Regions from separate parts of the Pantoea sp. SGAir0183 genome, predicted to be linked through region 4. Evidence: predicted binding sites of a transcription regulator. Region 4 holds the regulator's gene; each other region holds the start of a gene.
The links. The regulator CRP, encoded in region 4, controls carbon source genes, mostly activating them, when cyclic AMP is high. The targets are predictions, from matches to a motif close to ATGTGANNNNNNTCACAT.
Positions count from the first base shown of each region.

Region 1 (3,212 bases), 430 kb from region 4:
ACGGGGCGGGCATGTCCGCCCCAACAAAGTGGGACGGGCATAACCGCCCCAGGGAAAATGTCGGACCGAATCAGTCTAACGCTGGCTTGCCTGATAACAGATTCAGCACATCTTGAACGCTGTTGGTATGAGCCAGTTTTTCAATGACCTGCTCATCGTCAAGTGCGTTGGTCAGGCTGGTGATCACCTGAATATGCTCGTTATTGCGGGCGGCGATACCAATGACCAGGCGCGCCACCTCATCGGGTTCATCACCAAACTGCACGCCAGCAGGGTACTGGCAGAAAACCACACCGGTTTTCAGCACCCGGTCTTTAGCCTCAACCGTGCCGTGCGGGACCGCGATCGATTCGCCAAGGTATGTCGGCGTCAGCTTTTCCCGCTCCAGCATCGCATCAACGTACTCGGGCTGAACATAACCCCCTTTCACCAACTGCTCACCCGCAAAGCGGATGGCCTGCTCTTTATTACTGGCATTCAGTCCCAGGAACACATTGCTCGCCCCCAGTTTAAACAGGTTGGCACTGCCGTCATCATAGCTGTCACCCAATGTTTTCTGTACGACTTCCCGGTTCGCTTCACTCCGGTTTGCCGCCGCCAGGCGCTGGGTCAGCGTGCTGTACAGAGCACTGTCCAGAAAGTTATTCAGTGAAATGTGTTGGGCATGAGGAGCCTGACGAATGGCGCGTTCGGTCAAATCGCGATGCGTAATGACTAAGTCAACATCACCCGGCAGCGCGTTAATGGAGCTGTTGGTTACCGACACATGCGTTAAGCCTGCATCCTGAACTTTCTTACGCAGTACGCCTGCCCCCATAGCGCTTGACCCCATGCCGGCATCACAAGCCACGATGATTTTACGCACATGGTTCAGGTCAACGCTCATCGCATCGCTGGCAACCGCGGCACCTGACACCGCCTGCCCTTTTGACTCGGCTTTCATATCATGCATGCGCTGCGTAGCCGCTTTGATATCATCGTCTTCTTTCACTTTGCTGGTTTTGAGCAAAATAGCAGAGACCACGAAGGAAACAGCAAAAGCAGCGAAGACGGCGGCAATATTCGCAAAATAAGCGCCTTTTGGCGTCATGGCTAATACCGCCAGGATAGATCCCGGTGAGGCAGGGGAAACCAGGCCGCCATGCAGAACCGTCAGAGTAAACACGCCGGTCATACCGCCGAGGATCACGGCCAGCAGCAGGCGTGGTGCCATCAGGACATAAGGGAAGTAGATTTCGTGAATACCGCCCAGGAAGTGGATGATAGCCGCACCGCCGGCAGACTGCTTCGCACTACCACGACCAAAGAACATATAGGCCATCAGTACGCCCATACCCGGGCCTGGGTTGGCTTCAATCAGGAAGAAGATTGACTTACCGGCTTCGCTTGCCTGTTGAATCCCCAACGGTGAGAAGATGCCGTGGTTAATAGCATTATTAAGAAACAGGATTTTTGCCGGTTCGACAAAGACAGACGTCAATGGCAGCAGGTTATTTTGCACCATCAAATTGACGCCAGCGGACAGGATATGTGACAAACCTTCGACAAGGGGACCAATCGCCAGGAAGGCCAGCAACGCCAACAACATGCCGATGATCCCGGCAGAGAAGTTGTTAACCAGCATTTCGAAGCCGCTTTTGATTTTGCCGTCAACCATGCGGTCAAATGACTTGATTGCCCAGCCACCAAGCGGGCCTGCGATCATCGAGCCGAGGAACATCGGCATATCAGCACCGACAATCACGCCCATTGTCGTGATGGCACCCACCACACCGCCGCGATCGCCTCCCACCAGACGTCCACCTGTAAAGCCAATTAGCAATGGCAGCAGGTAAGTGATCATCGGGGCGACAAGTTTCGCCAGTGTTGCGTTTGGAATCCAGCCCGTTGGAATAAACAGCGCGGTGATAATACCCCAGGCGATAAACGCGCCGATGTTAGGCATCACCATATTACTCAAAAAGCGACCAAAGCTTTGAACTTTGACCTTTACTGATGAGGACATAAGCCCACCCCTTGTTGAGACGCGCTGCAACAGGAGCGCGCGTTTGTTTTTGTTTAGCCACTACGGCGATGCGCCGTCAGTATTACTGTATGCAGGCGGACTTTATCACGCGAATATTGGCCTGCGTAGTGGGTGGCCCCATGAGTGATGCAGGTCACATTTATGACGGGGTGACAGGGGCGTTTTAAGTGATTTATATCACAAAATAAGGGTCATACAGGAAAGTTATGACCACTTTCTGACCGTTTCTTTTTACTTTAAGTGATATTTATCACACTTTTATCATACTGCTTTGTTTATAAAATGTGATTAAAGTCACAACTTAATTTAATAAAAAACGGGCCAGATCACATTTTGATCTGGCCCGTTTTTATGAAGCGTAAGCGCGTGGTGAAGTGATTATGAGGTGGACAGTCGCTAATCTGTCCGTGTGAAATTTATTGTTCCGTGCCCTGAACGGCATTCTTGGCCTGAGTCAGTGCCTGGACATTCGCTGATAAACTGGTCATCAGGCTGTTGTACTGGGTAGCCTGTTCCTGAGTAGGGAACTGGACTCCGCCATTATTAAAACTGACGCGTGTCCCCTGTGCCTGAAGAAATTCACCAGTTTTAACCGCATCCTGACTAAGCGCCTGGAGTTTAGGTAACAATGGGATCAACTGAGCGGCAGGCTGAGTGACGACCTTGTCATAGGCGGTATCGAAAACCTTTTTCAGATCGTCAGACTGTTTCAGACCGGCTTTGCTCTTATCCGCCTGCATTTTGGCGCTTTCGAGTTGTTGGGTGGCGACGGTCAGGGCGCTGGTGGCCTGAGCCAGAGAATCCCGGCGACTCAGGTAGTCCTGCGGCACGCGAATAGCAGAAAGCTCATCCACGACCGGGCGCATGCCCTGATCGACCGTCTTATTCACCTGTTGTGAGAAACCATACAAAATCGCGTAATCCCCAGCAAAGGGACCAAAACTCTGTTTCTGGTTTTCACTCAGACTCGGCAGATGTTCACCGCTACGCATAACGGTATTTTGCATGAAATCGATAAACGCTTTGCGTTGTTCGCCTTCTTTATCACCACACGCGGTGAGTTGCAGAACGATAAGCACGCCAGCCAGCATAATGCCGCTGCGTGCCAGGACGCGGGAAATTCCTGAAGCCATGGGTTCAACTCCTGTCAGTAAAACTGGCTGATGTCCGGGTAAGCAGTGGCCTA
Region 1 is NZ_CP028053.1:4,346,823-4,350,034, reverse strand. Features, by position in the region: gene C1N59_RS20210 (PTS mannitol transporter subunit IICBA) at 71-2,005, opposite strand; gene C1N59_RS20205 (DUF3053 domain-containing protein) at 2,443-3,159, opposite strand.
Region 1: a site for CRP is predicted at 2,148-2,165, ahead of C1N59_RS20210 (PTS mannitol transporter subunit IICBA). Genes of this name have one in related genera too.

Region 2 (3,212 bases), 940 kb from region 4:
AGGCCAAAGGTGCACGTCTGCACATTCTGGGCGTGATGGAGCAGGCTATCAGCACGCCGCGTCAGGAAATCTCTGAGTTCGCACCGCGCATTTACACCATCAAGATCAGTTCAGATAAGATTAAAGATGTGATCGGTAAAGGCGGTTCTGTTATCCGTGCGCTGACCGAAGAAACCGGCACCACCATCGAAATCGAAGATGACGGTACGGTGAAAATCGCGGCAACTGATGGCCTGAAAGCGAAAGAAGCGATTCGTCGCATCGAAGAGATCACCGCTGAAATCGAAGTGGGCCGCATTTACAGCGGTAAAGTCACGCGCATTGTCGATTTCGGTGCTTTCGTTGCTATCGGCGGCGGTAAAGAAGGTCTGGTGCACATTTCACAAATCGCTGATAAGCGCGTTGAGAAAGTGACAGATTATCTGCAGATGGGTCAGGAAGTACCGGTGAAGGTGATGGAAGTGGATCGCCAGGGCCGTGTCCGTCTGAGCATCAAAGAAGCGACAGAAACCAAGCCTGAGGCTGTTGCAGCTGAGAGCGCACCTGACGCTGAATAAGTCTTTCCTGATTTGCCTCTCCTTGCCTGGCAGGGGGAGGCTTTTGTGTCATCGCGAGGGCAGGAATCCTTGTGCACAGCAGGCGGATGACAGGACGGTTGTCCCAATGTTTGTATTCGGGAGTGGGAAATGAAGCCTTTTTTGCGCTGGTGTTTTGTTGCGACAGCTTTGACGCTGGCAGGATGCAGCAACTCCAATTGGCGTAAGAACGAAGTTCTTGCAGTACCTTTACAGCCCACACTGCAGCAGGAAGTGATTCTGGCTCGCATGGAACAAATTCTTGCCAGTCGAGCCCTTACCGATGATGAACGCGCACAGCTGTTATATGAGCGCGGAGTGTTGTATGATAGTTTGGGTCTGAGGGCATTAGCGCGGAACGATTTTTCGCAAGCGCTGTCTATAAGACCTGATATGCCAGAAGTGTTTAACTATCTTGGTATATACTTAACGCAGGCGGGCAACTATGATGCCGCCTATGAAGCGTTTGATTCTGTACTTGAGCTTGATCCAACTTACAACTATGCGCATTTAAATCGTGGTATCGCCCTCTATTACGGTGGTCGATACAAGTTAGCGCAAGATGATCTGCTGGCGTTTTATCAAGACGATCCTAACGATCCTTTCCGTAGCTTGTGGCTCTATCTTGTTGAAAGCAAGATGGACGCAGCCAAGGCAAAAGTGGCGCTTAAACAGCGTTACGACAAAGCGGTTAAGGACCAATGGGGATGGAATATTGTCGAGTTCTACCTGGGCGACATCAGCGAAGCAACACTGATGGAACGTCTCAAGGCGGACGCAACGGATAACACCTCGCTCGCTGAACATCTCAGTGAAACCAACTTCTATTTAGGTAAGTATTACCTAAGTCTGGGGGAGAAGGACAACGCAGAAGCGTTGTTCAAACTGGCGGTCGCCAACAACGTGAATAACTTTGTTGAACACCGATACGCATTGTTGGAACTGGCGCTACTCGGCCAGGCACAAGACGATTTATCAGAATCTGACCAGCAATAGCTGACGAACTTTTTTGCCTGTAAACCTGTCAAGTCATCATCTTCAGGGATGAGGGCTTTTCTGTTCGTCAAAACTTCTAATTTGAGCCGGTTCACACTTTTTGATGAAAATGACTGAAAGTTTTCACGACGAGTTATGTAGACTGGCCGCCGCAATCAACGAGGCACGTGTACTACATGACTGATATTCAAACCACTTTTGCAGACCTTGGCCTGAACGCCGACATCCTTGAATCACTGAACGGCATGGGCTACGTAAAGCCATCCCCAATCCAGGCTGAGTGTATTCCTCACCTGTTGGCGGGTCGTGACGTGTTAGGCATGGCGCAGACCGGGAGTGGTAAAACGGCAGCGTTCTCTCTGCCGCTGTTAAACAACATTGATCCGACTATTAAAGCACCGCAAATTTTGGTGCTGGCTCCGACCCGCGAACTGGCGGTTCAGGTTGCTGAAGCGATGACCGAATTCTCTAAGCACATGCGCGGTCTGAACGTAGTTGCCCTTTACGGCGGCCAGCGTTATGACGTGCAGCTGCGTGCTCTGCGCCAGGGACCCCAGGTCGTTGTGGGCACCCCAGGTCGTCTGCTGGATCACCTGAAGCGTGGCACGTTAGATCTGTCTAATCTGCGTGGTCTGGTGCTGGACGAAGCAGATGAAATGTTACGTATGGGCTTCATCGAAGACGTTGAAACCATCATGGCGCAGATCCCGGAAGGTCATCAGACCGCGCTGTTCTCTGCCACCATGCCAGAAGCGATTCGTCGCATCACCAAGCGTTTCATGAAAGATCCGCAGGAAGTGCGTATTCAGTCGAGCCTGACAACGCGTCCTGACATCAGCCAGAGCTACTGGACGGCTTACGGCCGTAAAACCGATGCACTGGTTCGATTCCTGGAAGCAGAAGATTTTGATGCGGCGATCATCTTCGTACGTACCAAAAATGCCACTCTGGAAGTCGCTGAAGCGCTGGAGCGTAGCGGTTACAACAGCGCGGCCCTGAACGGTGATATGAACCAGGCCCTGCGTGAGCAGACGCTGGAGCGTTTGAAAGATGGTCGTCTGGACATCCTGATCGCGACTGACGTTGCGGCCCGTGGCCTGGACGTTGAGCGTATCAGCCTGGTTGTTAACTACGATATCCCGATGGACGCCGAATCTTACGTTCACCGTATTGGCCGTACGGGTCGTGCGGGTCGTGCGGGTCGCGCACTGCTGTTCGTTGAGAACCGCGAGCGTCGTCTGCTGCGCAACATCGAACGCACCATGAAGCTGACTATCCCGGAAGTTGAGCTGCCAAACGCAGAGCTGCTGGGTCAGCGTCGTCTGGCTAAGTTTGCCGCGAAAGTTCAGCAGCAGCTGGAAAGCAGCGATCTGGAACAGTACCGTGCACTGCTGACCAAAATGCAGCCTGAAGAAGAGCTGGATATCGAAACGCTGGCTGCCGCCCTGCTGAAAATGGCACAGGGTGAGCGTCCGCTGATCGTACCTGCTGACGCACCGCGTCCTCCGCGCCGCGAATTCCGTGAACGTGATGATCGTCGCGACAGCCGTGGTCCACGTGACAGCCGTGATGGCGATCGTCCACGTCGTGAGCGTCGCGATGTTGGCGACATGCAGTTGTATCGCATTGAAGTGGGCCGTG
Region 2 is NZ_CP028053.1:3,843,002-3,846,213, reverse strand. Features, by position in the region: gene pnp (polyribonucleotide nucleotidyltransferase) at 1-557, shown strand, start outside; gene nlpI (lipoprotein NlpI) at 687-1,571, shown strand; gene yrbN (protein YrbN) at 1,675-1,755, shown strand; gene C1N59_RS17840 (DEAD/DEAH family ATP-dependent RNA helicase) at 1,748-3,212, shown strand, end outside.
Region 2: a site for CRP is predicted at 1,651-1,668, ahead of yrbN (protein YrbN). Genes of this name have one in related genera too.

Region 3 (3,212 bases), 650 kb from region 4:
ATGATTCCCTGCGAATGAATATGCAGACAGTATAGACGTCACTTCACCTTGTGCAGAGAACCATCCTGCTCGGGATCCAGCAGGACCGCACCTGATCCCTGCTGTCCCAGCCGATCGCCGGGGTTACGGAGCGGACAGTCACGCATGGATAAACAGCCGCAGCCAATGCAGCCATCCAGGTCGTTACGCAGGCGCGTCAGGGTTTCGATGCGCTTATCCAGTTCATCCCGCCAGTGCTGCGTCAGATTGCCCCAGTCCTGCGCAGACATGCGTTTATCCGCAGGCATGTTTTCCAGACTGTCGCTGACGCTGGCGAGCGGAATGCCGATGCGCTGGGCGATTTTAATGATCGCCACACGGCGCAGGACATCACGGCTGTAGCGCCGCTGATTGCCGGGATTGCGCGTGCTGGAAATCAGCCCTTTGCTTTCATAAAAATGCAGCGCTGATACGGCCACGCCGCTTCGCCGCGCGACTTCCCCCGGTGTCAGCACCGGTTTTGGATAATTGCGATCTTTTTTCATCTGGCACTTTACCTCAAGTTAACTTGAGGAATTATACTCCTTTCCCATCAGAACAACACCCGCCCTGACGACGTCACGCCCCCTGCAGGCTGATTATCAGCCTCACAAACTGCGGCATGCACGGTGACGGGGACATTCACCAGAAGGATGAGGCCATGATACAAGAAGAGATCATTCATTCACTGACCCACTGGATTGACCAGAACCTGGATAAAAGCCTGTCAATCGATGAGGTGGCCGCGAAGTCCGGTTATTCGAAATGGCACCTGCAACGTATGTTCCGTAGCGTAACGAAACAGACGTTGGGTGGTTATATCCGCGAACGCCGGCTGACGCTGGCCGCAGAAGCGCTGCGTCAGACGCAGCGTCCGGTATTCGATATTGCGATGCAGTATGGCTACGATTCGCAGCAGACCTTCTCACGGGTCTTTCGCCGCCAGTTTTCCCAGACGCCTACGGCGTATCGTCACTATATGCGTCGCCAGGCGGTTCAGCGTCCACGCCTGCTGAGCTTTGACTGTGGGGAAACGATGAGCAGCTTTACGCAGCGTACAACGGGTGAATGTTGTCCGCTTAATTAACAGCCCGCGTGCGCCCGATCGGGCGCACGGCTTTATCCCTCTTTTTTACCCTTCCGCTGGCTTGACACTGCGCTGACAAATCAAACAAATTCTGTACAAAAATTGAGAACCAGATGATATAATGTGACCCACATCACATTATGACGTTTGTTGCCGACGAAAGAGCCCCACCTGACAGACTTTTCCGCCGACGTGATGTTCGCAGACAGTCAGGCGTCCTTTCCGATTTTGAGGTCAAAATTGATGGCTACCCTAACCACCAGTTTTCTTGTTATGCGCTGGGAATTGCTGAGCGCTGTAATGATGTTTTTCGCCAGTACACTGAAAACCCGCCTTCGCCAGGACAGCCATCATGTCATGGCCTTTCTCTGTGGCGGCGTGGGCGTTGGTCTGTCGTGCTGGTTTGTGACCGGTTTAATGGGCATCACGCTAAGCATGGAAAACGTGCACCATTTTTTGAGCGTCTCTAAAGAAGTGTTCATTGACATGATGAGCCGTGCGCCTGCGAACTGGCCAATGCCCTGAATGACCAATAAAAAACCCCGCTTTGCGGGGTTTTTTATATTGCTGTGTAAAGTCAAATTTTCTTCAACATGACAGGAATGGCGACATCCTGTACGTCAACGTCCGGTCTCTGCGTTCCGCGACGTTCCTGAATCCACATTTCACCCATCATTTTGTCTAAGCCACGATCCAGTCCGGTTACCATGCCTGCGCCAGGCGTAAACGTCAGTTCACCAAAATAGATGTGCTGGTCGTGGATATACCAGTCGACTCGCACGTAGTCAAAGTCACTGGCCAGCGTTTTGCTCAGGGCTAGTGCCCGCTCCAGTGAGGGCATGATCGGGGAAACATCCAGGCCGGTATCGCGAATTTTATGGTAAGCCTCGGAGAGGTTATTAACGTAAAAATTCATCGAAAGCTGAGGCTGACAGCGGTTGTAGATGACCTGAAGAACATACTCAAAATTGCCATCGCGCTTATTGAACATATGAAACTTGTAATCAACCGGCGCGCTTTTACCGTCACCAATATACTGCTCAACCAGAATACGTGGCTTGATATAGCGATAGTGGATCTCACGCGCTTCGTTGGCGAAATCGGTTTTTAACCACGAATAGCAGTTATGAATGATTTGCTGCTTACGAAGCGCATCCGGTTCTTCCAGCACGATCTCTACCATGTTTGAAGCATGATTCGGTTTGATAACCGTGCCCTGCCAGCGCGTAAGATCATTCAACGTGGTGGGATCGGTGGTGTCGTGGAGCAACGGAATCAGATAGTCATTACCAATCTTTTCCGCAATATAGTCGCGCACCGAATACTTATCGGACAGGCGCGCATACAGCTGGTAATCACCATGGATAAACTTGCGATACAGCACTTTTTCGTTGAAGACCTTGGGCTCACGCAGATTCGGGAGCTTTCTGAACTTGCGGAAGTAATAAATACGATCCTGATAAGTCCAGGGCATCTTCTTAATAAAGTACTGCAAACTTCTTCTGAGCTCTTGCTTCAACCTGAGCATATTTGACCTCATTTGTAGGTTTTGTAGTTAAGTGAGGAAACCTGAATTTTTTGAATCACGCCGCGTTTAAAGAAGTAATTCATGACGGTGAGGGACAGGAGCTCAGACAGAAAAACGCTCCAGGCGGCCCCCATGATGCCGTAGCCCTGAATTAGCCACCAGGAAAGCGGGATGCTGATGAGCACCAGACAAATGATTTTCTTCAGTAAATAATCAAAGCCCCCTTCTTTCACCATAAAACGGTACGCGACGGTTCCCATTGCCGAAAAACTGGTCGCCAGGGATAACAGCGTGATGAGGTTGCCTGACTGCCTGTAGGCCGGGCCATATAACGCCACAATAATGTGCTCACCCCACAACGCGACGATAAACAACATCAACAGCGACACGGCCATCACGTAGCCATTGAGCCGGGCCGTCAGCCTGACGGCTTCGTCTCCACGCGCACGAAAAATCTCGCTGAAACAGGAGGTAATCAGCGCCACGGGAATAAAAATCCAGGACGCGGCAATCGTATTGGCAGCAGCGAATAAACCCAGCTCGCGCGCCGAGGCGATGCCGGCCAAAAACATCTGCGCG
Region 3 is NZ_CP028053.1:4,133,421-4,136,632, forward strand. Features, by position in the region: gene soxR (redox-sensitive transcriptional activator SoxR) at 39-524, opposite strand; gene soxS (superoxide response transcriptional regulator SoxS) at 680-1,105, shown strand; gene C1N59_RS19265 (YjcB family protein) at 1,349-1,630, shown strand; gene C1N59_RS19270 (ATP-grasp fold amidoligase family protein) at 1,683-2,633, opposite strand; gene C1N59_RS19275 (oligosaccharide flippase family protein) at 2,642-3,212, opposite strand, start outside.
Region 3: a site for CRP is predicted at 1,227-1,244, ahead of C1N59_RS19265 (YjcB family protein). Genes of this name have one in related genera too.

Region 4 (3,212 bases):
GCGTTCTGTCGTAGCAGGGCACTTTGCCATTGCGGCCAAAGCCATAACGTTCCGCCAAACGCAATCAGGCAGCCCATCAGGGTATCCAGCAGGCGCGGCAGTAAGAATTGTGCGCCGTTAAGTGACAGAAGTTGCAGGGTATATACCGCGGTGACCGTGAACCCCACCATCGACCAGCCGTAAAACTGGCGGGTAAAGCGATAGCTGATAAAGGTAATCACCAGCATGATGCTCAACACCAGCGGTTCAGGGACATCCAGCCGCAGCGAGGCTGCCGCAATCACCAGCCCGGCAAAGGTGCCCAGCGCACGGTGCTGAATACGCACCCGTGTAGCGCTGTAGTTACTCTGGCTGACAAACATAATGGTCATCAGAATCCAGTAGGGTTTGGGAATCGAAAAGAACAGCGCCAGCCCGCTACCCAGCATCAGCATCACAGAAAAACGTCCGGCCGTGCGCAGGGCAGAAGAGCGCAGCGAGAGATAGCTTCTGAGTGCGGGCAGAAGCGGTAAACGGCGCTGGCGATCCGCCATCAAATCACGCTGATAAAGGGGCTTTTGTGTACGCAGTACCCGTGCGATGCGGCTGAAGTGATAAAGGCAAAAATTTCCTACCGGATTGTCCGGGTGCTGACGGGCGATTTTTTCCAGTGCCCCCAGCTGCTTGTCCATATCAAAGCGACTGGACAGTTGGTGGTACAGGATGTTGTCTGCCAGCTCACGTAAACGGGCGGAAATGGTTTTCGCATTCCAGCGAATCACGGCCTCAGCATGGCTTTGTTCTACCAGTTTTTGCACTTCTTCTGGCTGATGCAGGCTGACAGAAATGTGTTCCTGTAAATCCAGTGCGACCTGAAAAGCGCGGGTCAGTCGCTTATGACTGTGATCGCGGCTGGCGGACAGCATATGCATCTGCTGATAACAGGTGTTGATGAGGTCGATTGCTTTTTGTTGCCGCGCCAGCAACGGTGGTAGCGCCTTCTCCGGATCGGTAAGTTGCGTCAACAAGGTGTACTTGGCGTCACAATAGTTCGCCAGTTCGCGGTAAATCAGACTCAGGCTTTCACGCATTGGCTGCTCTTTCCACAGCCAAAACCAGAACCAGTTAAACAGGCCATACCACAGCGTACCGCCGATGTAGAGCAGGGGCGGTACGTAAATGGGCATGCGGCCAATCAGGCTGGTGGTAAATATCGCTGCGATCAGTGTGGCAGGGAGTAACCGTGCGTGCAGTGGGCTGATTTCACCTGTCACGCCCAGCAGCAAAGGCAGAGCGAAAAGAATAAGCGGTAAGGGCACGTCTTTAAACAGAAGCCACTGCATCAGTAAGCTACCCAGGGCAAACAGGCTGCCGCCGACAATCAGGCGTTTAAAGAAGCGTTTGTGGGGTGTATCCAGACCGGCAATATTGCAGCAGGCAGGCACCAATGAGAACAGCAATCCTTTTTGCAGATCGCCAAACAGCCAGCCGAGCGCGACGGGGAGACACAACACCAGTGTCTGGCGCAGGGCATAGTTAACTTCAGGGTGATAAATTATTCTTCGCCACATCGGCTCAACGCAAATAATTCACGGCATAACGTTGCCATTATGCCGTGAAGAATAAAGCTTAGCGCGTGCCGTAAACAACAATTGTTTTGCCGTGTGCGGAGATCAGATTCTGGTCTTCCAGCATCTTCAAAATACGTCCCACGGTTTCACGTGAACATCCCACGATTTGGCCAATTTCCTGACGCGTAATTTTAATTTGCATGCCGTCAGGATGCGTCATGGCATCCGGCTGTTTCGCCAGGTTGAGCAACGTCTGCGCAATGCGACCGGTGACATCAAGGAACGCGAGGTTGCCCACTTTTTCCGATGTGACCTGCAGACGGCGCGCCATTTGCGAGGAGAGGCGCATGAGGATGTCCGGATTCACCTGAATCAGCTGACGGAATTTTTTGTAGGAAATCTCTGCCACTTCGCACGCGGTTTTCGCACGTACCCAGGCGCTGCGCTCCTGACCTTCTTCGAACAGGCCAAGCTCACCAATAAAGTCGCCCTGATTCAGATAGGACAGAATCATCTCCTTGCCTTCTTCATCCTTAATCAGTACCGCAACGGAACCTTTAACGATGTAGTAAAGCGTTTCCGCCTTTTCACCTTGATGAATGAGCGTACTTTTGGATGGATACTTGTGAATATGGCAATGGGACAGGAACCATTCAAGTGTAGGGTCTGTTTGCGGTTTGCCGAGAACCATTCGCTATTATCCTCTGTTGTAATCGTGCCCAAAATACAGGGCTCTGTTTCCCTGCCAGGCGATGTAAGCGTTAAGCGTCTTTCCATTCAGGAAATTATTCGGGCTGCATTCGGCGCAGTGCGCATCATTCTTCCCGGCTTCGTCTTCGGATGACGAAAAATATTTTCAGCTCTGTTTGTAGCACAGCTTACGTCGACTGTCTTGTGTTGTCTCGCTTCAGCAAGATGGCGTTTTCTCTGGATTGCTGTTTCCCAGGCAAAAGCGTACGCTGAGCCAAAACAGGGTATTCTGAGGTCAAAATTATGCAGGCACGCGTCAAATGGGTTGAAGGGTTAACATTCCTGGGGGAATCATCGTCCGGCCATCAGGTACTGATGGATGGCAATTCTGGCGATAAAGCGCCGAGCCCTATGGAGATGGTGCTGATGGCGGCAGGGGGATGCAGCGCCATTGACGTTGTGTCAATTTTGCAAAAAGGCCGCAACGATGTGGTTGATTGCGAAGTGAAACTATTGTCTGAACGTCGGGAAGAAGCCCCCCGCATCTTTACCCATATCAATCTGCATTTTATCGTCAGCGGCAACGCACTTTCGGATAAAGCCGTGGCACGCGCTGTCGATCTGTCAGCGGAAAAATATTGCTCTGTCGCCATCATGTTAGGCAAAGGCGTCAACATTACCCACAGCTACGAAGTGATCGCGCTGTAATCTCACAGAGGCCAGGCTGGCCTCTGTGGTTATTCAATCCGTTTCCCTTCCATGAGCCGTTTTACTAACGGCGCCATAATTAACTCCATCGCCAGTCCCATTTTGCCGCCGGGTACCACCAGCGTGTTGATATTGGAAATAAACGATCCCTGCAGCATGGCCAGCAGATAGGGAAAATCAATGTCTTCCAGCCCCTGAAAGTGGATAACCACAAAGCTTTCATCCAGCGAAGGGATGGTGCGCGCGGCAAAGGGATTAGAGGTA
Region 4 is NZ_CP028053.1:411,115-414,326, forward strand. Features, by position in the region: gene C1N59_RS01875 (YccS/YhfK family putative transporter) at 1-1,550, opposite strand, end outside; gene crp (cAMP-activated global transcriptional regulator CRP) at 1,609-2,241, opposite strand; gene C1N59_RS01885 (OsmC family protein) at 2,544-2,948, shown strand; gene C1N59_RS01890 (phosphoribulokinase) at 2,978-3,212, opposite strand, start outside.